One region of the Bacillus sp. FSL R7-0646 genome, then DNA from elsewhere that is predicted to be linked to it. Evidence: riboswitches for the same ligand, from Rfam matches in the RefSeq annotation. Region 1 holds a riboswitch; the other holds the start of a gene.
What was found. Region 1 has a riboswitch for S-adenosylmethionine ahead of metK (methionine adenosyltransferase). Riboswitches for the same ligand answer to the same signal wherever they lie in the genome.
Positions count from the first base shown of each region.

Region 1 (11,965 bases):
AAGATCCCGTCCGGGCACCTCGCATTCGGCAGGCCCGCCAAAGTCATCCGTCCGTTAACCGACAAAGATAAACAGGAAATAGAAAGAATACGCAAAGAATATATTGAAAAAGGACAATACTACAAATCCTTGCAAAAAAAGATTAGCTTTGCTACAACTTTACCATTTTTCCACCGATAATTTAAGCAAAAACCTTTTCGGCCGCACGCGTCTGCGGCTTTTTTCTTTTTCCGAAATCTTTACAAATACTTATCATTTGCTAAACATTCATTTTTTACAATAAAAAATGAAGCAGCCATACATGTAAAGGGGGTTAGGACATTTGAATAAACTGATGGTTGGCATTTACAACTTTGAATGCCGGATTTTCCTCGGTATGAACAGATTATTTCATCAAAAAACACTCAACCGTTATTTTCGTTCCTCAACTCATTTGGGAGGGGCTATGTGCACGATTTCTGCCTGCCTGTCTCTCTTGCTGTTCGGCTCGGGAAGTGTTCGTACAGCGGGGATGGCCAGCGCCCTTGCACTTTTGGTCAGCCACCTTCAAGTCATGCTGATCAAAAAGCTGTATCCGAGAAAGCGGCCGTATTTAACGCTAAAGGAAACTCAGGTTTTGCAAAATCCGCTCAAGGATCATTCTTTTCCATCCGGACATACGACAGCTGTATTTTCTGTTATTACACCGTTAATGATATTCTTTCCGATACTCGCGCTTTTATTAATACCGGTTGGCGTCAGTGTGGGGCTCTCCAGGATTTATCTCGGTCTTCATTATCCATCGGATGTTCTGGCAGGCACAGCCCTCGGGATTTCAGTCGGAACCTTGTCGGCGATGATCTTCTAAGCCGGCCGTTTCTTCCAAAGCGTCACTGATTTTTCACACACAAACAGGAGGGGAAACGATGAAAATTGCGATATTTACGGACACGTTCACACCAGATGTGAACGGCTGCGCCAGAACGCTGAAAAGGTATACGGATTATCTTGAAAAAAACGGGATGCCCTATAAAGTATTTGCGCCGGAAAGCACGCATGAAACACAATTTTCGAGCCGCATCCGCCGTTTTACGAGCATGCCGTTCTTCTTATACCCCGAGTGCAGAATCGCTCTTCCTAATCTCATCAAAATGAAATCAGAACTCCGCGAATTCCATCCCGATCTCATTCACATCGCGACTCCTTTTAATATCGGCCTGGCGGGGCTCAAGCTTGCGAAGAAATGGAACATCCCCGTCGTAGGCTCTTACCATACCGATTTTGACCAGTACCTTTCATATTATGATCTTCAAATGTTTTCCAAACTCTTATGGAAATATATGCTCTGGTTTCATAAAGATTTTCGAAAAGTTTTTGTGCCTTCGCGCGAAACATTTATGCAGCTTAAAGCCAAACAATTCAGGAACCTCTCCATCTGGAAGCGCGGCGTGGACTGCTCGCAGTTCAGTCCGGCGCATCAAACCGAACACATCCGCAGGCGATACGGCATAAAGGAAACCTATATCCTCAGCTATGTCGGAAGGCTTGCACCTGAAAAAGACTTGGAGACGCTGCTCAAGATCGCAAGTCACCCCGCTTTGAAAGATGACGTCCACTGGCTGATCGCCGGAGACGGCCCGTTAAAAAAAGAGCTTGAGAAGCGAGCTCCCCTCAACATGACTTTTGCCGGCTATGTCAAAGGAGAAGAGCTGGCAAGCATCTATGCGAGCTCAGATTTGTTCGTCTTTCCTTCTCCGACGGAAACCTTCGGAAATTCCGCCCTTGAAGCGCTCGCCTGTGGGACGCCTGTTATCGGGGCAGACTCCGGCGGCCTGAAAGATTTTATACAGAACGGAAGAAACGGTTTTCTTTCCGAACCTAGAAATCCGGAAGCATTCACCGCAAATATATTGCGCGTCCTCTCCAACCCATCGTTAAAAAAACGGATGGCATACGAAGCGAGAAGCTATGCCCTTACCCAGTCGTGGGACGTGATCTTTGACAATCTCCTCTCCGAATGTGAAAGCGTGCTTGCAGATTTATCAGCAGAAAAAACGGCATAAAAAAAGAAGGTTTCCGGTTAATCGAAAACCTTCTTTTTTTGGCTTAAACAATAATGACCTCTTTTGGCTGATGGTTCAGCTCTTCCGGTACAAAGCGTTTTTCAACGAAAATGCTGTGCCAGATCATAAAGATGAGAACCGTCCAGATTTTGCGGCTGTTATCCGCTTTGTTGGCGCAGTGGTCTTCAAGAAGCTGAAGCACGTAATCTTTATGGATATATGCATCTGTCTCGCTCTCTTTAATGATGTTCACGGCCCAGTCATGCATTTCGTTTTTCAGCCAGTGGCGGATCGGCACAGGGAACCCTAGTTTTTTGCGGTTTAGCACGTGTTCTGGAACGATGCCTTCCGCCGCTTTTCTAAGAAGATATTTTGTCGTGCCGTTTTTCGTTTTCAGCTCTTCGGGAATTTTGGAAGCCGCTTCAAATACGACTTTGTCCAAAAACGGAACGCGAAGCTCCAGCGAATTGGCCATCGTCATTTTGTCGGCCTTCAGCAAAATATCGCCGCGCAGCCATGTGTGGATATCGACATACTGCATTTTATTGATTTCGCTGTAGGACCTGCTTTCTTCAAAATATGGCTTTGTCACGTCACAGTAAGACAGGTTGCTGTCATATTGGCGAAGAAGTTTTGATTTCATGCCTTCTTCAAAAATCTTTGCATTGCCGATATATCTATCTTCAAGAGGAGTACAGCCCCTCATTAAAAAGCTTTTCCCTTTCATTCCTTCCGGCATCGCTGAAGCTACGCGCAGAAGCATCTTTTTCAGCGGGGACGGGATCCGCTCAAACGGCTTTAATGAAAGCGGCTCTCGGTAAATATTGTAACCGCCGAACAGCTCATCTGCCCCTTCTCCTGACAAAACAACCGTAACTTGCTTCTTCGCTTCCTTCGCGACAAAATACAAAGGAATCGCAGCAGGGTCTGCCAGAGGATCATCCAGATGCCAGACGATCTTTGGAAGCTCGTTCATATATTCCTCAGGGGAAATGATCGCGCTGAAGTTTTCCACGCCGACCTTATCAGCGGTTTCTTTCGCAACGTCAACTTCGCTGAAGCCTTCATGTTCAAAGCCGACAGAGAACGTCTTTAAGTTGGGATGGAATTGCTTCGCCACTGACACGATAAAGGACGAGTCAATGCCCCCGGAAAGGAAGGAACCTACAGGCACATCGCTTCGCATATGAACTTTTACAGAATCAAAGATCGCGTCTCTTACTTCCTGAACAAGCTTGTCTTCTTCTGTCTGAACCGGCTTGAATTGAACTTTCCAGTATGTTTTAAATTGAATATCCTCACCCGGGCGGACGGTAAACTGATGGCCCGACTCTACTTTTTGCACCTTTTTGTCCAGCGTCTCAGGCTCCGGAACGAATTGGAACGATGTATACTGCTGAAGCGCTTTTTCATTCAATTCCAAGTCAGCATCGACAGCCATCAGGCTCTTTCTTTCTGACGCAAAATAAACGTGGCCGTCCGTTTTCGTAAAATAGAGCGGCTTAATGCCGAACGGATCGCGCGCTCCGTATAGAAGCTGCTCTTTTTTATCCCAGATTAAAAAAGCAAACATACCGCGCAGCTTTGAAGCGGCTTCCTGTTTGTAGTGGCGGTAAGTCGCAAGCAAAACTTCCGTATCTGAATCGGTTTTGAACTCGTATCCTTTAGAAAGAAGTTCGTCTTTCAGTTCTATATAGTTATAGATTTCTCCATTAAAAATAATCCAATAGGAGTCGTCTTCATAAGACAGAGGCTGTCCTCCATTTTCCACATCGATGATGCTGAGCCTTCTAAATCCGAAGCCTACATGCTCATCATGATAGTACCCATCATCGTCCGGACCGCGGTGTACAATCATTTCATTCATTTGTTTAATCAGTTCTTCCTGTGCTGCTGTCTCGGATGATGGGCGATGATTGAATACCCCTACAAATCCACACATAGTATTGCCTCCGATTTTTTAAATTTCGTGCAGAAATCAAAGTCTGCTTCTTGATTAGACAAGTGTTTAAAGAAAAACGTTTCAAGAAACTTGAAAAATGTTCATATTAAAATATTTGTATCTGGCAATATCACATCAATATTAAATCTGGATATTTTTCAAGTTTCAACATCCGCCCGCATTTTGCCATCGAAAAACAAAGCCGCTTATTAAAGCGGCTATGCGGTTGTTATTCTCCTAATGCATCTTTCTTCAGCTGATCTGCTTTGTCTGTGCGCTCCCAAGGCAGATCGAGATCGAGGCGGCCGAAATGTCCGTAAGCTGCCGTTTGTTTGTAAATCGGACGGCGAAGATCGAGCATTTTAATAATGCCGGCAGGTCTTAGATCAAAGTTTTTGCGAACCACTTCGATCAATGTTTCTTCACTCGCTTTGCCTGTACCGAATGTATCGATTGAAATGGACACCGGCTGAGCGACACCGATCGCGTAGGCAAGCTGTACTTCACAGGAATCAGCAAGGCCTGCGGCGACGATATTTTTCGCTACATATCTCGCTGCATAAGCTGCAGATCTGTCAACCTTTGTCGCATCCTTGCCGGAAAACGCTCCGCCTCCGTGACGGGCATAGCCGCCATAGGTGTCAACGATGATTTTGCGCCCTGTTAAACCGGCATCCCCCTGCGGTCCGCCGATAACAAAACGGCCCGTAGGATTAATGAAGTATTTCGTGTTTTCATCGATCAGCTCTTTTGGAACTACCGGATTGATGACGTGCTCTTTCAGATTGCGCTGGATTTGTTCAAGCGAAATCTCAGGATGATGCTGAGTCGAAATGACGATTGTATCGATGCGAATCGGCTTGTTGTTCTCATCATACTCAACGGTTACCTGTGTCTTTCCGTCCGGACGCAGATACGGCAGAATTTCCTCTTTGCGGACTTCTGTCAAACGGCGAGACAATTTATGGGCAAGCGAAATCGGCAGCGGCATAAGTTCCTTTGTTTCGTTGCAGGCAAAACCGAACATTAAACCTTGGTCTCCGGCTCCGATCGCTTCAATTTCAGCGTCGCTCATTGCTCCTTCACGCGCTTCAAGCGCCTGGTCGACTCCCATTGCAATGTCTGGAGACTGTTCATCTATAGACGTTAAGACCGCGCAAGTTTCGGCATCAAAACCGTATTTTGCACGTGTGTAGCCAATTTCTTTAATCGTTTCGCGGACTGTTTTCGGAATATCGACGTATGTGGACGTCGTGATTTCACCGCTTACCAGCACCAATCCGGTTGTCACAGATGTTTCACAGGCAACGCGGGCATTCGGATCTTTCTTTAAAATTTCGTCTAATATACTATCCGAAATCTGGTCGCAAATTTTGTCCGGATGTCCCTCCGTAACTGACTCTGATGTAAATAACCGACGGTTTTTGCTCATTTATGTTTCCTCCTGTATATGAAGATCAGCCGTGATCTTAAGTATGATACGGAACTCGTCCCTCTTGATTATATGACGATACTCGGGCTTCATACGCTCTCGTTTTGAAACAATTTCCATTATGCTATTCTTGACGAGATTCTGAGTCGAAATTCCCCTTAGCAGAATTTTTCCTGACTGGTTGCCCGGCTAGACCTTTCACGTCCTGTGAAAAACGCCCAGTACCTTCCTCCTGCTTGATACTCGGCTAAAACCTTTCACGTCCTGTGAAAAACGCCCAGTACCTTCCTCCTGAAGGCAGTTTTTTTAGCAATTTTTGGATCTCGATTTATGCAATAAAAAAACCTTTTCCTATTCGGTGAGGAAAGGGTCTGGTATTGCGTGCCTTTCACTCTTATCGCTCAAGGTATTGAACACCTTGCATCAGGTTAGCACCGTAGTTGTCTCAGAAACTGTTTTTTTCCATTAATAAGAGAAACCGGTTGCTGGGTTTCATTGGGCCTGTCCCTCCACCAGCTCGGGATAAGAGTATCCGCTCAATGAAATATCTTATCTTAAAATGGCTTGTTATGTCAATATCGGCCGAAATAAATTTGAACTTGTCCTACGAGAAAAAACCCGAACGAAAAATGAAGAAACGGTATAGACTATAAGAGTAAATGTGTTATACTAATTCTACATTAATGTTATACACATTAAAAAACACGCAAAGGAAGGTTTTTTATGAATTCTGTAGATTTAACAACTGACTTACAAACGCTATTAACGGGCGAAAACGTTCAGATGAACTTATCCGTTCCCCATTTGGTTGAAAAGATCCTTGAGCGCAAAGAAGGAGTCTTGACATCTTCCGGAGCCGTGCGGGCAACAACCGGTACATACACCGGCCGCTCGCCAAAAGACAAATTCATTGTGGAAGAAGCGAGCACAAAGGACAAAATCGATTGGGGCGCAGTAAACCAGCCGATTTCAGAAGCCGCCTTTGACCGGCTGTACGCAAAAGTGCTCGGCTATTTAAAGGAACGCGATGAATTGTATGTATTTGAAGGGTTTGCAGGAGCAGACGAAAAATACCGGCTTCCGATTACTGTTGTCAACGAGTTCGCCTGGCACAACCTGTTTGCAAGACAGTTGTTCATCAGACCTGAAGAACATGATAAAAAACCTGAAGAACAGCCGTTTACGATTCTTTCAGCTCCGCATTTCAAAGCCGATCCGCTCGTTGACGGAACCAGATCTGAAACGTTTATCATCGTGTCGTTTGAGAAGCGGACGATCTTAATCGGAGGCACCGAATATGCCGGAGAGATGAAAAAATCGATTTTTTCTATTATGAATTTTCTTCTGCCTGAACAAAACATTCTACCGATGCACTGTTCGGCAAACATTGGCGAGGAAGGCGGAACTGCTCTCTTCTTCGGATTGTCAGGTACAGGCAAAACGACGCTTTCCGCCGATCCGAAGCGGAAGCTGATCGGCGACGACGAACACGGCTGGTCCAGCACAGGCGTTTTCAACATTGAAGGAGGCTGCTACGCCAAATGCATTAACTTAAGCGAAGAAAAAGAACCGCAGATTTACAATGCGATCCGCTTCGGTTCCGTTCTCGAAAATGTCGTGGTTGACAGCAAAACCGGAGAGCCGGACTATTCCGACTCATTCTACACGGAAAACACGAGAGCGGCTTACCCGATTGACGCGATTGACAACATCGTCAAGCCGAGCATCGCAGCGCACCCGCAGACCATCGTATTTTTGACCGCAGATGCTTTCGGCGTGCTTCCTCCGATCAGCAAGTTAACGAAAGAACAAGCCATGTATCATTTCCTGAGCGGATATACAAGCAAGCTCGCCGGCACCGAACGCGGGATCACCACTCCTGAAGCCACATTCTCGACCTGCTTCGGTTCACCGTTCCTCCCGCTTCCGGCACATGTGTACGCTGAAATGCTCGGAAGAAAAATCGATGAGCACGGGGTCGGCGTCTTTCTCGTCAATACAGGCTGGACCGGCGGCGGATACGGAACCGGGGAAAGAATGAGCCTCGCATATACGAGAGCGATGGTTCAGGCCGCAATAGAAGGAGAACTGGATAAAGCCGAAATGAGGACTGACCGCATTTTCGGACTTCATTCACCTGTCCACGTTCCGGGTGTGCCTGATCAAGTGCTTGACCCGGCCAAAACTTGGACAGATGAAAACGAATACGAGGAAAAAGCGATCCACCTGGCGAAAGCATTCAAACAGAATTTCAAAAAGTTCTCCAATACGGAAAACATCGAAAAAGCCGGAGGACCGCTCGTTTAACTCAGCCTGCTTGCATCAGCGCAGATCTTCTGCGCTGATCCAGTTTATCGAAAACCTCTTCGCCTATCAGCGGCCGATGCCATTTCCTGGGCAATGATCAAGATGACAGTCAAGCACCGCCTCAGATAAAACGATTCCAATTTGCAAGTATTATTATTTGAAAATACAGACTTTTTTTATTTTTAACAAAAGAAATCTTTCATATGTTAATATTATAAAAACATTTGTATATTTCAGGAGGACACATCTATGAAATTTGGATTACTGCCAAGGATCATTACGGCAATTGTTCTTGGTGTTATCGTCGGAAGCTTTGCTCCGCTTTGGTTCGTCAAAACGGCAGCTACTTTCAATGATATTTTTGGAAGCTTCATTAAATTTGTCATTCCTTTTATTATTATCGCTTTTATTATTCCCGGCATCGGACAAATCGGCAGCGGCGCCGGAAAAATCCTCGGCATTACGGCAGGTATCGCCTACACGTCAACCATTTTTGCAGGCCTCCTGGCGTACCTTGTCGGTTCAAACCTTCTTCCCGCGATCATTTCCGGCCATCAGCTGCAGGAGTTTAAAAATCCGGAAGAAGTACTGCAAGCAGGATTTTTCACCATTGAAATGACGCCGTTTATGAGCGTGATGAGCGCACTGATTTTTGCTTTCATCATGGGGATCGGCATCGCTTATCTGCCCGGAAAAACATTAAAAAACGCGTTTGATGAATTTCAAACGATCGTTGAAAAGCTGATATCATATATTATTATTCCGTTACTGCCTGTTCATATTTTCGGTATTTTCACCAATATGACGTTCGGCGGTCAGGTGCAGACGATTCTATCCGTATTTGCGAAAGTTTTCGTGATGATTATCGTGCTTCACCTTGTCATACTCTTGATTCAGTACTCCGTTGCGGGTGCTGCAAACGGCAGAAATCCGCTGTCGCTGTTGAAAATCGTAGCACCGGCATACTTCACCGCGCTCGGCACACAATCGTCAGCGGCAACGATTCCCGTTACGCTGAGACAAGTCAGAAAAACGGGGGCAAGCCAAAAAGTGGCTGACTTCGCCGTTCCGCTCCTGGCCAACATTCATTTGTCAGGAAGCACAATTACACTGACAAGCTGTGCAATGGGCGTGATGATTCTAAACGGTCAAACGCCGACTTTTTCGGTCATGATGCCGTTCATTTTAATGCTTGGCGTCACAATGGTCGCAGCGCCCGGTGCACCAGGCGGTGCCGTCATGGCCGCTGCCGGATTGTTGCAGTCGATGCTCGGCTTTAATGAAACTAGCGTATCGTTGATGATCGCTCTTTACCTTGCCCAGGACAGCTTGGGCACAGCAACGAACGTAACAGGAGACGGCGCTCTCACCATGCTGATTCACAGGCTGACTTCCAAAAAAGGAATCGGAAAAGAGGAAAATGTGCCTGCATAATACAGAAAAGCCAAGGACGCTATCCGCGCCTTGGCTTTTTTTAATTCGTGGAATTTAATGATACGAGCCTGTATGTTAAATGAGTCCGTCCGTCTGACCATTCAAGGCGCTCCGCCTTCGCGGTGCCGGTAATGTCGCCCCGCTTGGTCTTTCTGACTTCAAGCGGCACATGAAGAGGGTAAACCCGATAACCTTCTTTCTCGAGTGTAAACACATTTTCCTCAACCCGCGTTTCTTTTCCTTTTGTCACAATCATCGTGTTAAATTCAACTGGCATTCCCACCTAAAGTCCCCCTCCTTTTCTCTTTTACTTTAGTTTACCATAACTTGTCCAAGGACGGCTTTTCATCCATTGGGATAATTCTCTAACAATCCGCCTGTTTTCGCGCGGAGGAAAATAGTGGGTATATTGGCTGAAATACCACGTATCCACAGACTTGTTCCTTCGCAGAAGTTCACGCTCAAGACGCCGCGCATGCTCGATGGAGACATTTTCATCGTTTGCTCCGTGGATCAAAAGCACGGGCGCTTCAATCTTCTCCAGCTCGTCAAAAGGCTTCCTCCATTCATACGCTTCGGGAACCTTTTCAGGCGTCCCGCCGATGACCCGCTTCATCATCCGCCGCAAATCTTTTCGTTCGCGATAGGTCATGACCATGTCGCTGACACCGCCCCAAGACACAAACGAAGCGGCCGCTGCTTTCATTTCGATTGCCGTTAAGATGCCCATGATTCCGCCGCGGGAAAAGCCAAAAATGTGAACGCGTCCGTCCTTTACCAGTTCGTGCTTCTGAAGAAGACGAAAAGCGGCAAAAGCATCTTCCCGGTCATTACCTGCAAAATCCTCATCGCCTTCTCCTCCTTGATTGCCCCTGTAAAACGGAGCAAGAACGACAAAGCCCTGTGAAGCGAACTGGACGATTCGGCCCGGTCTGACCATCCCGACGTTTTTAATTCCGCCGCGCAAATACAAAAACCCGTCATAATTTCCGGGAGCGGCCGGTTCGGCCAAAAGCCCCTTAACCTTGAGTCCTTGTGAAAGGTATGTGACGGAAAACAGACGCACCTCTTTGTTCGGCGATGGAAACCTTCTTTTTTCTATCCACATTCGTCACGTCACCTCTTTTAATCCGCAGCTGTCCCTCACACCTGTTTAGTATATAACATAAACTATTTTATGCCGAAAATAACCGAAATCAAAGGAGGGAAATCGGTTTGAAGCGTTTCTTTTTTACCATATTATCCTTCATCATGATGCTGTTTATCCTCGCTTCATGCGGCGGACAAAAGACCGAAAAGATCCGTCTGGCGGAAGTGACCCGTTCCGTTTTCTATACGCCTTTATATATCGCCTTATCTGAAGGTTTTTTTAAAGAAGAAGGCCTTGATGTTGAACTGAAAACGACCTGGGGCGGAGATAAAACGATGACTGCCCTTCTGTCAAACGGCGCCGATATTGCGCTTGTCGGCTCGGAAACGTCAATATACGTAAATGCCCAGGGCGCAAGCGATCCGGTGATTAATTTTGCACAGCTTACCCAGACGGACGGAACCTTCCTCGTCTCCAGGAACGATTCGGGGCATTTCAGCTGGGATGATTTGAAAGACAAAACGTTCCTTGGCCAGCGCAAAGGCGGAATGCCGCAGATGGCAGGCGAATTTGTCCTCAAACAGAAAGGCATCGATCCTAAAAAGGATGTGGATCTGATCCAAACGATTGATTTCGCGAATATCGCAAACAGCTTTGCATCTGGTACAGGTGATTATGTTCAATTATTTGAACCCCAGGCATCCATTTTTGAAAGAGAAGGCATCGGCCGCATTGTCGCCTCCTTCGGAAAAGAATCGGGCCGAATCCCATATACAACTTTTATGGCCAAACAAAGCTATTTAACGAAAAACAAAGAAGCGGTCGAAAAGTTCACCCGCGCGGTTTACAAAGCGCAACAGTGGGTTGAGACGCACTCTGCAAAAGAAGCAGCCGAAAGCATTCAAGATTATTTTAAAGATACCGAGCTTTCAATCATTGCATCTTCAATCGAACGGTATAAACAACAACAGTCTTTTGCTCTTGATCCTGTTTTGGATGAAAAAGAATGGAACCAGCTTCAAACCATCATGGATGAAGCCGGCGAGCTGCCGAAGCGCACCCCTCATCAAAAGCTGGTCAATACAAAGATCGCCGAAAAGGTCACAAAAAATTACTAGGAGGTGGCCGCAGTGTCTTTTCTGCAAGTTCAGGATGTCACACATACTTACTTTTCATTGAAGGAAAAAACAGCGGCGCTGGAAAACGTCAGCATTGAAGTCGAAAAAGGCGAATTTGTTTCGTTTCTCGGCCCAAGCGGATGCGGCAAAACAACGCTTTTATCGATCATCGCCGGCATCGTTTCCCCCACGGAAGGACGCGTCTTGGTTGAAGGGCGCACACCTGATGGAAAGGATCGGCACATCGGTTATATGCTCCAGCAGGATTATTTATTTCCCTGGAAAACCATTGAGGAAAACGTCTTAATCGGTTTGCACATTTCCAAAAAACTAGGCCCGGAAACGAAGGAAACCGCTCTCGGCCTGCTGAAAAAATTCGGGCTTTACGAGGTTGAAAAAAAGTATCCAAAAGAGCTCTCGGGCGGCATGAGGCAAAGGGCGGCGCTTGCCCGCACTCTCGCTGTCGACCCCGATATCCTTCTGCTTGATGAACCTTTTTCAGCCCTTGACTATCAGACAAAATTGAACCTCGAAGATTTAGTGTTCAACACGTTAAAGACGTATCAAAAAACAGCGGTGCTCGTGACCCATGATATCGGT
Region 1 covers NZ_CP150217.1:3,066,193-3,078,157, forward strand. Annotated here, with positions in the region: gene MKY62_RS15905 (gamma carbonic anhydrase family protein) at 1-180, shown strand, start outside; gene MKY62_RS15910 (phosphatase PAP2 family protein) at 323-847, shown strand; gene MKY62_RS15915 (glycosyltransferase family 1 protein) at 906-2,042, shown strand; gene asnB (asparagine synthase (glutamine-hydrolyzing)) at 2,086-3,984, opposite strand; gene metK (methionine adenosyltransferase) at 4,214-5,416, opposite strand; SAM riboswitch class I at 5,808-5,945, opposite strand; gene pckA (phosphoenolpyruvate carboxykinase (ATP)) at 6,140-7,723, shown strand; gene MKY62_RS15935 (dicarboxylate/amino acid:cation symporter) at 7,973-9,157, shown strand; gene MKY62_RS15940 (DUF2584 domain-containing protein) at 9,198-9,440, opposite strand; gene MKY62_RS15945 (prolyl oligopeptidase family serine peptidase) at 9,465-10,265, opposite strand; gene MKY62_RS15950 (ABC transporter substrate-binding protein) at 10,409-11,365, shown strand; gene MKY62_RS15955 (ABC transporter ATP-binding protein) at 11,378-11,965, shown strand, end outside.

Region 2 (11,965 bases), 220 kb from region 1:
TCCTTTTAGCGTTTATTTTTAGATTTCCTAACACAGCGGAAATTTATACCGGATGCTTAAAGGGGCTTAGTGATCTTCAGGAACATCCATATTATGCTTTTTATATTGCTGGTTTTGGCTTGTCCGTTTACCGCCCGCATCCGTCTTTTTATAATCCGGACCTGCATTGCCTTTTATGCTTGCGGCGCTGACTGCGGCAGAAGATGGATTTTTTCTTTCACGTACCAAGGCCTTCACCTCCTCTCTATTGGTTTGTCCCAAAAGCGGGGAAACATGTAAACACGGCAAGATCATACCCGATGAAAAAAATTCAGAAATTTTGCACCAAGTTATTGAACTCGCTTCCAAAATCTTTTAAGATGAAAGAAGACAGGAGAGTTTATTTTTTTGGAGTAAAAATGAATGAGTATTCATTCAAAGGTGGGGGAGGATCTTTCATGGTCAAGCATATTCGAAAAGCCGCCGTTATCGGTTCCGGTGTTATGGGTTCCGGCATCGCGGCTCACTTAGCCAATATCGGGATTCCTGTATTACTGCTCGATATGGTGCCGCATGAATTAACAGATGAGGAAAGGAAAAAAGGCCGCACCCTTGAAGACCCGGATGTGCGCAATCGGCTGGCACGGACAGCCGTACAAAAGCTGCTAAAGCAAAAACCGGCTCCGCTGACTTCAAAGAAGAATATCAGCCGTATCAGCACAGGGAACATGGAAGACGATTTTGAAAAGATTAAAGATGCCGACTGGATTATTGAAGTTGTTGTCGAAAACCTGGAGATCAAAAAGCAAGTGTTTTCAAAGGTCGATCAATACAGAAAACAAGGAAGCATCGTCAGCAGCAACACATCAGGCATCTCCGTCAGGCAGATGGCTGAGGGAAGGTCCGCTGATTTTAAAAAGCACTTTTTAGGAACGCACTTCTTCAATCCGGCCCGCTATTTAAAGCTCCTTGAGGTGATTCCGATTGACGAAACGGAGCCCGAAGTGCTGTCCTTTATGAAGAAATTCGGCGAAGACGTTCTTGGCAAAGGGGTTGTTGAAGCGAAAGACACGCCAAACTTTATCGCCAACCGCATCGGAACCTACGGCTTGCTTGTGACGGTTCAGGAAATGCTGAAAGGCGGCTACACGATAGGCGAAGTCGATTCGATTACAGGTCCGCTGATCGGACGCCCGAAAAGCGCGACCTTCAGAACGCTCGATGTCGTCGGCCTTGATACATTTTCACACGTTGCCAAAAATGTCTATAACCAAGTCACGGGCGAAGAAAAAAACGTTTTCCGGCTCCCTGAATTTATTGAACAAATGCTCGAAAAAGGCTGGATCGGGAGCAAAGCGAAACAAGGTTTTTACAAAAAAGAAGGAAAAGACATCCTTGAGCTCGATCCGATGACGATGACCTACAGCGCGCGTCAAACATTAAAAACATCGGGACTGGAAGCGGCCAAGCAAATGAAAGGCGCAGGAGCGAGATTGAAAGCGCTTGTTTATTCCGATGACAGGGCGGGAAGCCTCCTTTGGAAGATTACAGCTCCGACGCTTGTATATTCGGCGGAGCTGACAGGGGAAATCGCCGACAGCATAACGGCGGTTGATCAGGCGATGAAATGGGGATTCGGCTGGTCGGAAGGGCCGTTTGAAATGTGGGACAGCATCGGTGTGAAAAGCTCGGTGCAAAAGCTTGAAGCAGAGGGCTGGAAGGTCGCGGACTGGGTGAAGGAAATGCTCGCAAAAGGACATGAAACCTTCTACCTTAAGGAAAACGGAAAGACGTTCTACTACTGTTTTGAAAGCGGCGAATACAGGGCGCTTCAAGAAAACAAGAAAACGATCCATTTGTCGTCACTCAAAGAAACAAAAGGCGTCATCAAGAAAAACAGCGGGGCAAGTTTGGTCGATTTAGGCGATGATGTCGCACTGCTCGAATTTCACTCGAAAAGCAACGCAATCGGCCTGGACATCATTCAAATGCTGAAATTTGCTCTCGAGGAAGTAGACGCCAACTATAAAGGGCTTGTGATCGGCAACCAGGGCAAAAATTTCTGCGTCGGAGCCAATCTCGCGATGATGCTGATGGAAGCTCAAGACGACAACTATATGGAAATTGACATGATCATCCGTCAGTTCCAAGAGACGATGATGAAAGTGAAATACAGTTCCAAGCCGGTCGTCGCTGCTCCGTTCGGCATGACGCTTGGCGGGGGGACTGAGCTATGCCTGCCTGCTGCCCGTGTTCAAGCCTCAAGCGAATCATACATGGGCCTCGTTGAAACAGGCGTCGGTCTGATTCCGGGCGGCGGAGGCAATAAAGAGCTTTATTTAAATTACTTGAAAGGGCTGCCTGAAGGCGTTAAACCGGATATCCAGGAGGCCGCCATCAAGACGTTTGAGACAATTGCCCTTGCAAAAACGTCGACTTCGGCTCAAGAAGCGAAAGAACTGAACATCTTAACCGCAGAGGATCAAATCAGCATCAATCAGGATCACTTGTTATACGATGCCAAAAAACTCGTCCTGACACTTTCCGAAAGCGGCTACCGTCCGCCGGTGAAAGAGAAAGTTCCGGTGACGGGCGAAACCGGCTATGCGGCGCTCCTGCTCGGTGCTGAATCGTTAAAACTTTCCGGCGCCATCTCTGAACACGACATGAAGATTGCGAAAAAACTGGCGTTTGTCATCGCGGGCGGCCGAGTTCCATTCGGCGCCGAAGTAACGGAAGAATACTTGCTCAATTTGGAAAGAGAAGCGTTTCTGAGCCTTGTGAGCGAACCGAAATCGCAGGCGAGAATGCAGCATATGCTTGTGAAAGGCAAACCTTTGCGTAATTAGGAGGGAAAATAATGAAAGAGGCAGTTATTGTATCGGGGGCGAGAACCCCGATCGGAAAAGCAAAAAAAGGCTCATTGAGGACTGTCCGTCCCGATGATTTAGGCGCATATGCGGTGAGAGAGACGCTGAAAAGAGCGGGCGGTTATGAAGGGAATATCGATGATTTGATCATCGGCTGCGCTACGCCGGAAGCCGAACAAGGCTTGAATATGGCGCGCAATATCGGCGCGCTTGCCGGTCTGCCGCACACAGTTCCGGCCGTTACGATCAACAGATATTGTTCATCAGGACTTCAATCAATCGCTTACGGGGCCGAAAAAATCATGCTTGGAGCTGCTGACACGATCATTGCAGGCGGCGCCGAATCGATGAGCATCGTGCCGATGATGGGTCATATCGTCAGACCGAACGCGGCTCTGGCGGAAACGGCTCCTGAATATTATATGGGAATGGGCCATACGGCTGAACAGGTTGCCGTCAAATACGGCGTTTCCAGGGAGGACCAAGATGCATTTGCCGTCAACAGCCATCAAAAAGCAGCCAAGGCGATCGCGGAAGGAAAGTTCGAAGATGAAATCGTCCCGGTGGACGTCACCGTCAGAGAAGTGGATGAACATCATAACCTGAAGGAGCGGACGTTTACTTTCTCTGCCGATGAAGGTGTACGCCCGGGGACAACCAAAGACGTTCTGTCAACGTTGAAACCGGCGTTTTCGGCAAACGGCTCGGTTACGGCAGGGAATTCCTCGCAGACGAGCGACGGGGCTGCCGCAGTGATGATCATGGACAGAGAAAAAGCGGACGCACTCGGGTTAAAGCCCCTCGCAAAATTTCGTTCGTTCGCAGTCGGCGGCGTTCCGCCGGAAGTGATGGGCATCGGCCCTGTGGAAGCAGTCCCAAGGGCGCTGAAGATGGCGGGACTTGAGCTGTCGGATATCGGTTTATTCGAATTAAATGAGGCGTTTGCATCGCAAGCGATCCAGGTCATCAGGTCGCTTGGCATTGATGAAGAAAAAGTCAATGTCAACGGCGGAGCGATTGCGCTCGGACATCCGCTCGGCTGCACGGGTACAAAGCTGACGCTGACATTGATCCACGAAATGCGCCGGAGAAGCGAGCAATTCGGCATTGTGACGATGTGTATCGGCGGAGGCATGGGAGCAGCAGGGGTATTCGAATTAGTTTAATCACAAGGGGGATGGAACAATGGAACAAACAAAAGATCATATGAAAAAAGGCGGCGCCTTTCTGATCGAAGAGGTAACGGCTGATCAGATGTTCACACCGGAAGATTTCACAGATGAACATAAAATGATCGCCAAAACGACTGAGGATTATATTCTCGGAGATGTGCTACCGTACATCGACGAAATTGAAGAGCACAATTTCGATCATTCTGTCAGGCTTCTGAAAAAAGCCGGCGAACTCGGGCTTCTCGGAGCTGACGTTCCTGAGGAGTATGGCGGACTCGGACTTGATAAAATCAGCTCGGCGTTAATCACCGAAAAATTTTCAAGAGCGGGGAGCTTTTCGTTATCGTACGGGGCGCACGTAGGGATCGGCACGCTTCCGATCGTATTTTTCGGAACCGAGGAGCAAAAGAAAAAGTATCTGCCGTCCCTTGCAACGGGGGAAAAGTTTGCAGCCTATGCTTTAACAGAGCCGGGCTCCGGGTCTGATGCATTAGGGGCAAAAACAACGGCCGTTTTGAATGAGGCGGGAACCCACTATATATTAAACGGCGAAAAGCAATGGATTACAAACTCAGCCTTTGCTGATATTTTCATCGTCTATGCGAAAATAGACGGCGAACATTTCTCGGCCTTCATTGTGGAAAAAGACTACTCAGGCGTCTCCACAGGGCCTGAAGAGAAAAAAATGGGCATCAAAGGCTCTTCGACCCGCACGCTCATCTTAGACCAGGTTCAAGTTCCAAAAGAAAACCTATTAGGTGAACCGGGAAAAGGGCATGTCATCGCCTTCAATATTTTAAATATCGGACGCTATAAGCTCGCTGTCGGGACAATCGGCGCTTCGAAACGGGTCATCGAGCTGTCCGCTTCATACGCCAATCAGCGCCAGCAGTTTAAGACACCGATTTCAAAGTTCAGCTTAATTGGGGAAAAAATCGCCAACATGTCAGTCAAACTTTATGCGATGGAAAGCTCTGTTTATCGTACGGTCGGGCTGTTTGAAGACAAAATGGGCACCTTGAGCGAAGAAGAGCAAAAAGACGGGCGCCAGGTTGCGAAATCGATCGCAGAATATGCAATCGAATGCTCCCTTAACAAAGTATTCGGATCTGAAACGCTTGATTATATCGTTGATGAAGGCGTTCAAATCCACGGCGGTTACGGATTCATGCAGGAATACGAAGTGGAGCGGGCTTACCGCGATTCACGGATTAACCGGATTTTTGAAGGCACAAACGAAATCAACCGGCTCATCGTCCCGGGCACCTACATGAAAAAAGCGATGAAAGGCGAGCTTCCTCTGTTTGAGAAAGCAAAGGCTCTTCAGGAAGAACTGATGATGCTCATGCCTGAAGAACCAGGTGACGGCGTTCTCGAACAGGAAAAGTATCTGCTGAGAAACGCCAAAAAGACCGCGCTCATGATCGCGGGACTCGCCGCGCAAAAATACGGAAAAGCGCTCGACCAGGAGCAGGAAATCCTCGTCAACATCGCCGACATTGTCAGCCAGATCTACGCAATGGAAGCAGCTATTTTACGTACTGAAAAAGCCATCCGGGCAACCGGCGAAGACAAAAACGCACAGAAAATTCTTTATACGCAAATTTTTGCGCAGGAAGCCTTTCAGGAAATTGAAAGCCATGCCAAAGAATCGCTCATTGCGATGGAATCAGGCGATTCGCTGCGCATGATGCTGTCCGCGCTGCGCAAATTGACGCGCTTTACGCCTGTCAACGTGATTGAGAAAAAGCGCCAGGCAGCCAAGGGAGTCTTTGAAGCTGAGAAATATATCGTTTAAACGAGAAGCCCTGCTTTAATGCAGGGCTTTCTGAGCTGTTAATAGAACCCGAGCACTGTTTTAGGTTTTTCATTCGATCTATGTTAAAATTACCTCGATTAAATGAGAGGGGTGTATGTATGGCTTTGGATTTTTACTGGTATCCGAAATGCGGGACATGCCGCAAAGCGAAAAAATGGCTCGAAGACCACGGAAAAGAAATCAATGGGATACATATCGCAGAACAGCCGCCGAGCAAGGAAAAACTGAAAGAGCTCTACGAGAAAAGCGGGCTTGAATTGAAGAAGTTTTTCAACACGAGCGGCCAAAAATACCGCGAACTCGGCCTGAAAGACAAGCTGCAAAGCATGTCTGAAGATGAGCAGCTGGAACTGCTTGCATCAGACGGTATGCTGATCAAACGCCCAATTACGACAGACGGCAGTAAAGTAACGGTCGGTTTTAAAGAAGATCAGTTTAAGACATACTGGTTATAACACATCAAAATATGATATCTTCAATGTAGGATCGATTAAAACACTTTATGGAGGGGTTAGCATGAGCACACCGAAAGAGTTGCGTTATTCAGAAGAACACGAATGGGTGAAAACCGAAGGAGATAAAGTCAGAATCGGCATTACAGACTTTGCACAATCTGAGCTTGGAGACATCGTATTTGTCGAGCTTCCTGAAGTGGGAGACGAAATCAAAGCGGACGAGCCTTTTGGCAGCGTTGAATCCGTAAAGACCGTTTCTGAGCTGTATGCCCCGATCAACGGAAAAGTGGTCGAAGTGAACGAAGATCTGGAAGACAGCCCTGAATTCGTCAACGAGTCTCCGTATGAAAAGGCTTGGATGATTGTCGTCGAGCCGTCAGACGCTTCTGAAATCGAAAACCTGATGACAGCCGGGCAATATGAGGACATGATAAAAGAAGACTAAACAGGATAGACATTCGTCGTTTGGATACTCTATATCAGGAGGGGGTGTCCAAATTGACGCTGAAAAAAGAACGTATTGATATTACAGAACATGTGGAAAGCCGATTAAAAAACGGCGGAACGCAGCTGTATCATGAAAATGAGCTGATCGGCCGAATGACCGGCAAGGATCAATACGAGTTGAAATCTGGATATTCATTCCAAGATGAAAAGTTTTACAAAATGGCGGATACCGTAAGCGGACCGGATGCTAAATATGTAGACTGTGATGACCACCAAGGCTGGTGTTAATCAAGTCAGGCGGTGAATATTCACTGCCTTTTTTTACAAGTAAATCTTTAAAGGTGATCCATATGCCGGAAAATGAAAAAGTCATGATCGTCGAAGGGAAATCAGATAAGCAAAAAGTGAAGCATGTCATCGAAGAGCCCGTGGACATCATATGCACAAACGGAACGATCAGCCAGGCAAAACTCGATGAATTCGCTGAGACGCTGTTCGATAAAGACGTTTATATCCTGGTGGATGCCGATGAATCAGGCGAAAAGCTCCGCCGGCAGCTGAAGAGGGAGCTTCCCCAAGCTTCGCATCTATACATTGATAGAGTATACAAAGAAGTCGCTTCCGCCCCGAGTCAGCATGTTGCAGAAGTATTATTTCGTTCAAACATCCGGGTACATACAAAATATCTATTATAAAACGTATTGAGGTGCGGTTCAACAGATGCAAGAACTTCAAGAAAAAGAGCTAAAACGGCTAGAGCATGAAACTTGTCTTCTATATGTATACACGCCGTTCTGCGGAACGTGTCAGCTGGCCGGAAGAATGCTGGAGGTCGTTGATGAAATGATGAAGGACATTCCTTTTTATAAAAACAATCTCAATTACTCCCCGTCATTTGCCAAACAGCAGGAAATTGAAAGCGTCCCGTGTTTTATCCTTTACAAAAAAGGGCGAGTCGTCAAAAAAGAATACGCTTTTCACTCCGTTTCCTACTTATATGATACGATTAAACAAAATCTTGTGGATTAAGGGCGGTTTTGACATATTTCTCGGGAAATAACCAGCAAAAACTTGTCGAGCAATTCCTAAAGGAACTCCTGCAGCAGACAGAGAATCTGTAAGTATGACCAATTTACAGGAGGTTATACAGTTGGAGAAAATGGGATTGATAGAAAGAGAGGGCAAGGCTCTTTTTTTAAAACCTCTATTATCTACAACGGCTTTGCTGATTACGTTTCAAGGAGAGAAAGAAGCTTTTACGTTAGCAATCAACGAAAAAGGGGAAATGGAAAAATATTCTCCTGTAGAAAAAGCTCATTTGACCTTTTTTGGAGAGCAAAGCGAGATTATTGACCTTCTTCATGGCGACATTTCATTGCAGCATCTCGTACAGCGCGGCACTGTTAAAGTAAAAGGCTCTTTTAGAGCTTTATTGAAGCTTGAAGCGATTTTATGGCTGACGGACGGCTTCTTTAAAAACAGCGATCTTTATTCATAGACTTTTTAAAAATTCAAAAAATCGGCACATTCCGTGTATTAGTCAGACAGGGACGGGCGTTTACGCTCGTCTCTTTTCGCCGTAGGACGATTGTCTTACGAAAAATAGTTGACAACTATTTTTTCGCATGATATCCTACTTTAAGAATTCCGATCATAATAATCAAAAAATAAATATATGTTTCTCTTATCCAGAGAGGTGGAGGGAAGTGCCCTATGAAACCCGGCAACCATCAACACGTGTTGAAATGGTGCCAATTCACGCGAAGCGTTATGCTTTGAAAGATGAGAGAAAGGCCCAGACTTTTCCAAAGCCTTTCTGCTCATGTGTGCAGAAAGGCTTTTTTCGTTGATTGATCAGGAATTTAGACAACTATGAGAATTGAGCAAGAAAGCAGGTGATGGCTTTTGATAAATCTTCAAAATGTTTCAAAGATTTATCGGTCAAAGCATGGAGATGTCAATGCTGTCCAAGATGTCACCCTTACGATTAAAAAAGGTGAAATCTTCGGAATTATTGGATATAGCGGAGCCGGAAAAAGCTCCTTGATCCGTCTCTTGAACGGACTTGAACAGCCGACTTCAGGCACGGTTGAAGTAGCCGGCAGAAAAATCAGCGAGATCAAAGGGAAGAAGCTGAGGAAAGCAAGGCAGGAAATCAGCATGATTTTCCAGCATTTCAACCTGTTATGGTCGAGAACGGTGCGCGACAATATTGCGTTTCCGCTGGAGATCGCCGGTGTCAGCAAAGCAAAACGTCTGGAAAGAGTCGCTGAACTGATTAAGCTTGTCGGTCTTGAAGGCAAGGAAAACGCCTACCCTTCACAGCTGAGCGGAGGCCAAAAGCAGCGCGTCGGCATCGCACGGGCGCTCGCAAACAATCCGAAAGTTCTGTTATGCGATGAAGCGACATCAGCGCTTGATCCGCAGACGACTGATTCGATTCTGGGTCTTCTGTCCGATATCAATGAAAGGCTCGGACTGACCATTGTCCTGATCACTCATGAAATGCATGTCATCAGGAAAATCTGCCACAGAGTGGCCGTCATGGAAAACGGAAAGGTCGTAGAAGAAGGCGATGTACTGAACGTCTTCATCAAGCCGAAGGAAGAAATGACAAAGCGCTTTGTTCAGCAGGTAACAGAACCGGTGGAAACAAAGGAAACGCTGAAGCATTTCCTCGAAGAAACGACATCCGGGCGGACGATCAAGCTCACTTTCGTCGGCGAAGCGGCCGAATCGCCGCTGATCACGCAGATCATTCGGAAGTTCGATGTTGAAGTCAACATCCTTCAAGGCAAAATCTCGCAGACTCAGGACGGTGCATACGGTTCATTGTTCATACATGTCGACGGACGTGAAAACGAGGTCAATGACGTGGTCGATTTCATCAAGAGCCGCCAGGTAGAAGCAGAGGTGATCACGAATGTTTGAAAAACTGTTTCCAAACGTAGATATGGAGCAGCTGTGGGAAGCAACGTATGAAACGATATATATGACAGGAATTTCCCTATTGTTTGCTTTTATCATCGGAGTGATTCTCGGCATGCTGCTCTATTTGACTTCAAAAGGCAACATTTGGCAGAACCGAGTCGTTAACGGTGTAATCTCGGCAATCGTCAATGTGTTCAGGTCTATTCCTTTTATCATATTGATTATTTTGCTGCTCGGTTTCACAAAGTTTTTAATGAATACGATTCTGGGGCCGAATGCCGCTCTTCCGGCTTTGATTATCGCATCCGCTCCGTTCTATGCCCGCCTGGTTGAAATTGCTTTGCGCGAGGTCGACAAAGGCGTGATTGAAGCAGCGAAATCGATGGGGGCAAAAACATCGACGATCATATTTAAAGTGCTCCTGCCCGAATCGATGCCGGCGCTGATCTCAGGCATTACGGTTACAGCCATTGCACTGATCGGTTCGACAGCGATGGCCGGAGCAATCGGTTCAGGCGGACTCGGGAACCTTGCCTATGTAAACGGCTTTCAGATGAACAATCCCGATATTATACTGATCGCCACTATTTTCATCTTAGCTATTGTGTTCATCATCCAATTTATCGGGGATTTTATAACAAATAAATTAGACAAACGTTAGGGAGGACACCAACATGAAAAAAGGTTTATTAACAGCTTTATTCATCATTTTTGCAGGCGTTTTGGCCGCTTGCGGATCTTCCAGCAGCGAAGGAGATAAAGACAGCAAAGTCATTACAGTCGGAGCGACGCCGACGCCTCACGCCGAAATCCTTGAAGAAGCAAAACCGCTTTTGAAAGAAAAAGGCTATGAGCTTAAAATCAAAAATTTCACGGACTACAAACTGATCAACAAAGCGCTCGCTACAAAAGATCTTGATGCGAACTACTTCCAGCACGTCCCTTACCTTGAACAGGAAATGAAAGAAAACAAAGATTACGATCTAGTCAACGTCGGTGCGGTACACCTTGAGCCATTCGGCATTTACTCTAAAAAGTATAAATCTTTAAAAGACCTTCCTGACGGTGCAAAAATTATTATGAGCAACAATGCCGCTGAACAGGGCCGCATGCTTGCAATGCTTGAAAATGCGGGACTGATCAAGCTGAAATCAGGCATTGAAAAAGTAGATGCGACAGTAAAAGATATTACAGAAAACAAGAAAAACCTGAAAATCAAAAATGATGTGGCGCCTGAAATGACGGCAAAAGCATACGAAGCTAATGAAGCAGACGCAGTGTTCATCAATGTGAACTATGCGATCCAAAACAAGCTGAATCCGAAAACTGATTCAATCGAACTTGAGTCTCCAAAAGACAATCCTTACGCTAACATCATCGCCGTCCGCAAAGGCGACGAAGATTCTGACAAAGTAAAAGCTCTGATGGAAGTATTGCGCTCTGACGACATCAAAAAGTTCATCGACAAAAAATATAAAGGCTCTGTCATTTCTGTATCTGAGTAAATGAAAGAACACCCCGGTTTCGGAGAAAACCGGGGTTTTTTCGCGTATTTTTTGAAAAGAGGCTCATAATAAAAAAGACTACCTACTGAAAATGGAGGAACAAAACGTGAATCAGCATGAATCAGAAGGCATTATCGAATCCGCACTGCACGAATATAAGGCGGGGATCGGCATCTTTTCCGAAAAAATGCCCGGAATTGCCGCCAAATACAACGAATTTACCGAAGAGTGCTTTAAAAAAGGCGTGCTCAGCGAAAAGGATAAGCAGCTGATCGCACTGGGCATCAGTGTCAATACGCAGGATGAATATTGCATTATTTATCACATCAAGGGCTGCCTGGATTGCGGAGCATCGGAGGAAGAAATTCTTGAGGCAGTCGGTGTAACTGCTGCATTTGGCGGAGGCGCAGCCATGAGCCAAGCCGTCACGCTCGTTTTGCAGGCGATGGAAGAATTCCAGCAGATGAAGCATTGATTTTTCGACCGTGAAAGCATATTGAAAGCACACACATCTTTGCAGAGTTTGTATATAACTGGTACTATGTAAGAAAATCTCTGAAAGGATGATTCATTATTTGTTCAAGCCAAGATCAGCTTGACCTTGAATTCACGGCCGAAATGGAAAAAGCGATGCACAAGTCGCATGGAATGGGGTACGAGGAGTACAGCAGAAGCCATGTGAATCGGCTTGAAGTTGAGAAAAGACGAGAAAAGCAGTATCAAAAAAGCAAGCAGATCGTATCAGACTTGCCCATAATCGGATAAAACGCGAGGGGGACGGATGCCG
Region 2 covers NZ_CP150217.1:3,288,887-3,300,851, reverse strand. Annotated here, with positions in the region: gene MKY62_RS17215 (YuzL family protein) at 67-228, opposite strand; gene MKY62_RS17210 (3-hydroxyacyl-CoA dehydrogenase/enoyl-CoA hydratase family protein) at 438-2,828, shown strand; gene MKY62_RS17205 (acetyl-CoA C-acetyltransferase) at 2,840-4,015, shown strand; gene MKY62_RS17200 (acyl-CoA dehydrogenase family protein) at 4,035-5,819, shown strand; gene MKY62_RS17195 (arsenate reductase family protein) at 5,939-6,295, shown strand; gene gcvH (glycine cleavage system protein GcvH) at 6,357-6,740, shown strand; gene MKY62_RS17185 (YusG family protein) at 6,794-7,030, shown strand; gene MKY62_RS17180 (toprim domain-containing protein) at 7,093-7,437, shown strand; gene MKY62_RS17175 (thioredoxin family protein) at 7,463-7,771, shown strand; gene MKY62_RS17170 (SCP2 sterol-binding domain-containing protein) at 7,893-8,240, shown strand; SAM riboswitch class I at 8,424-8,531, shown strand; gene metN (methionine ABC transporter ATP-binding protein MetN) at 8,648-9,673, shown strand; gene MKY62_RS17160 (methionine ABC transporter permease) at 9,666-10,334, shown strand; gene metQ (methionine ABC transporter substrate-binding lipoprotein MetQ) at 10,348-11,178, shown strand; gene MKY62_RS17150 (carboxymuconolactone decarboxylase family protein) at 11,270-11,653, shown strand.
Region 2: it holds a riboswitch for S-adenosylmethionine, as region 1 does, so the genes downstream of both, metN (methionine ABC transporter ATP-binding protein MetN) here and metK (methionine adenosyltransferase) in region 1, are expected to answer to the same signal.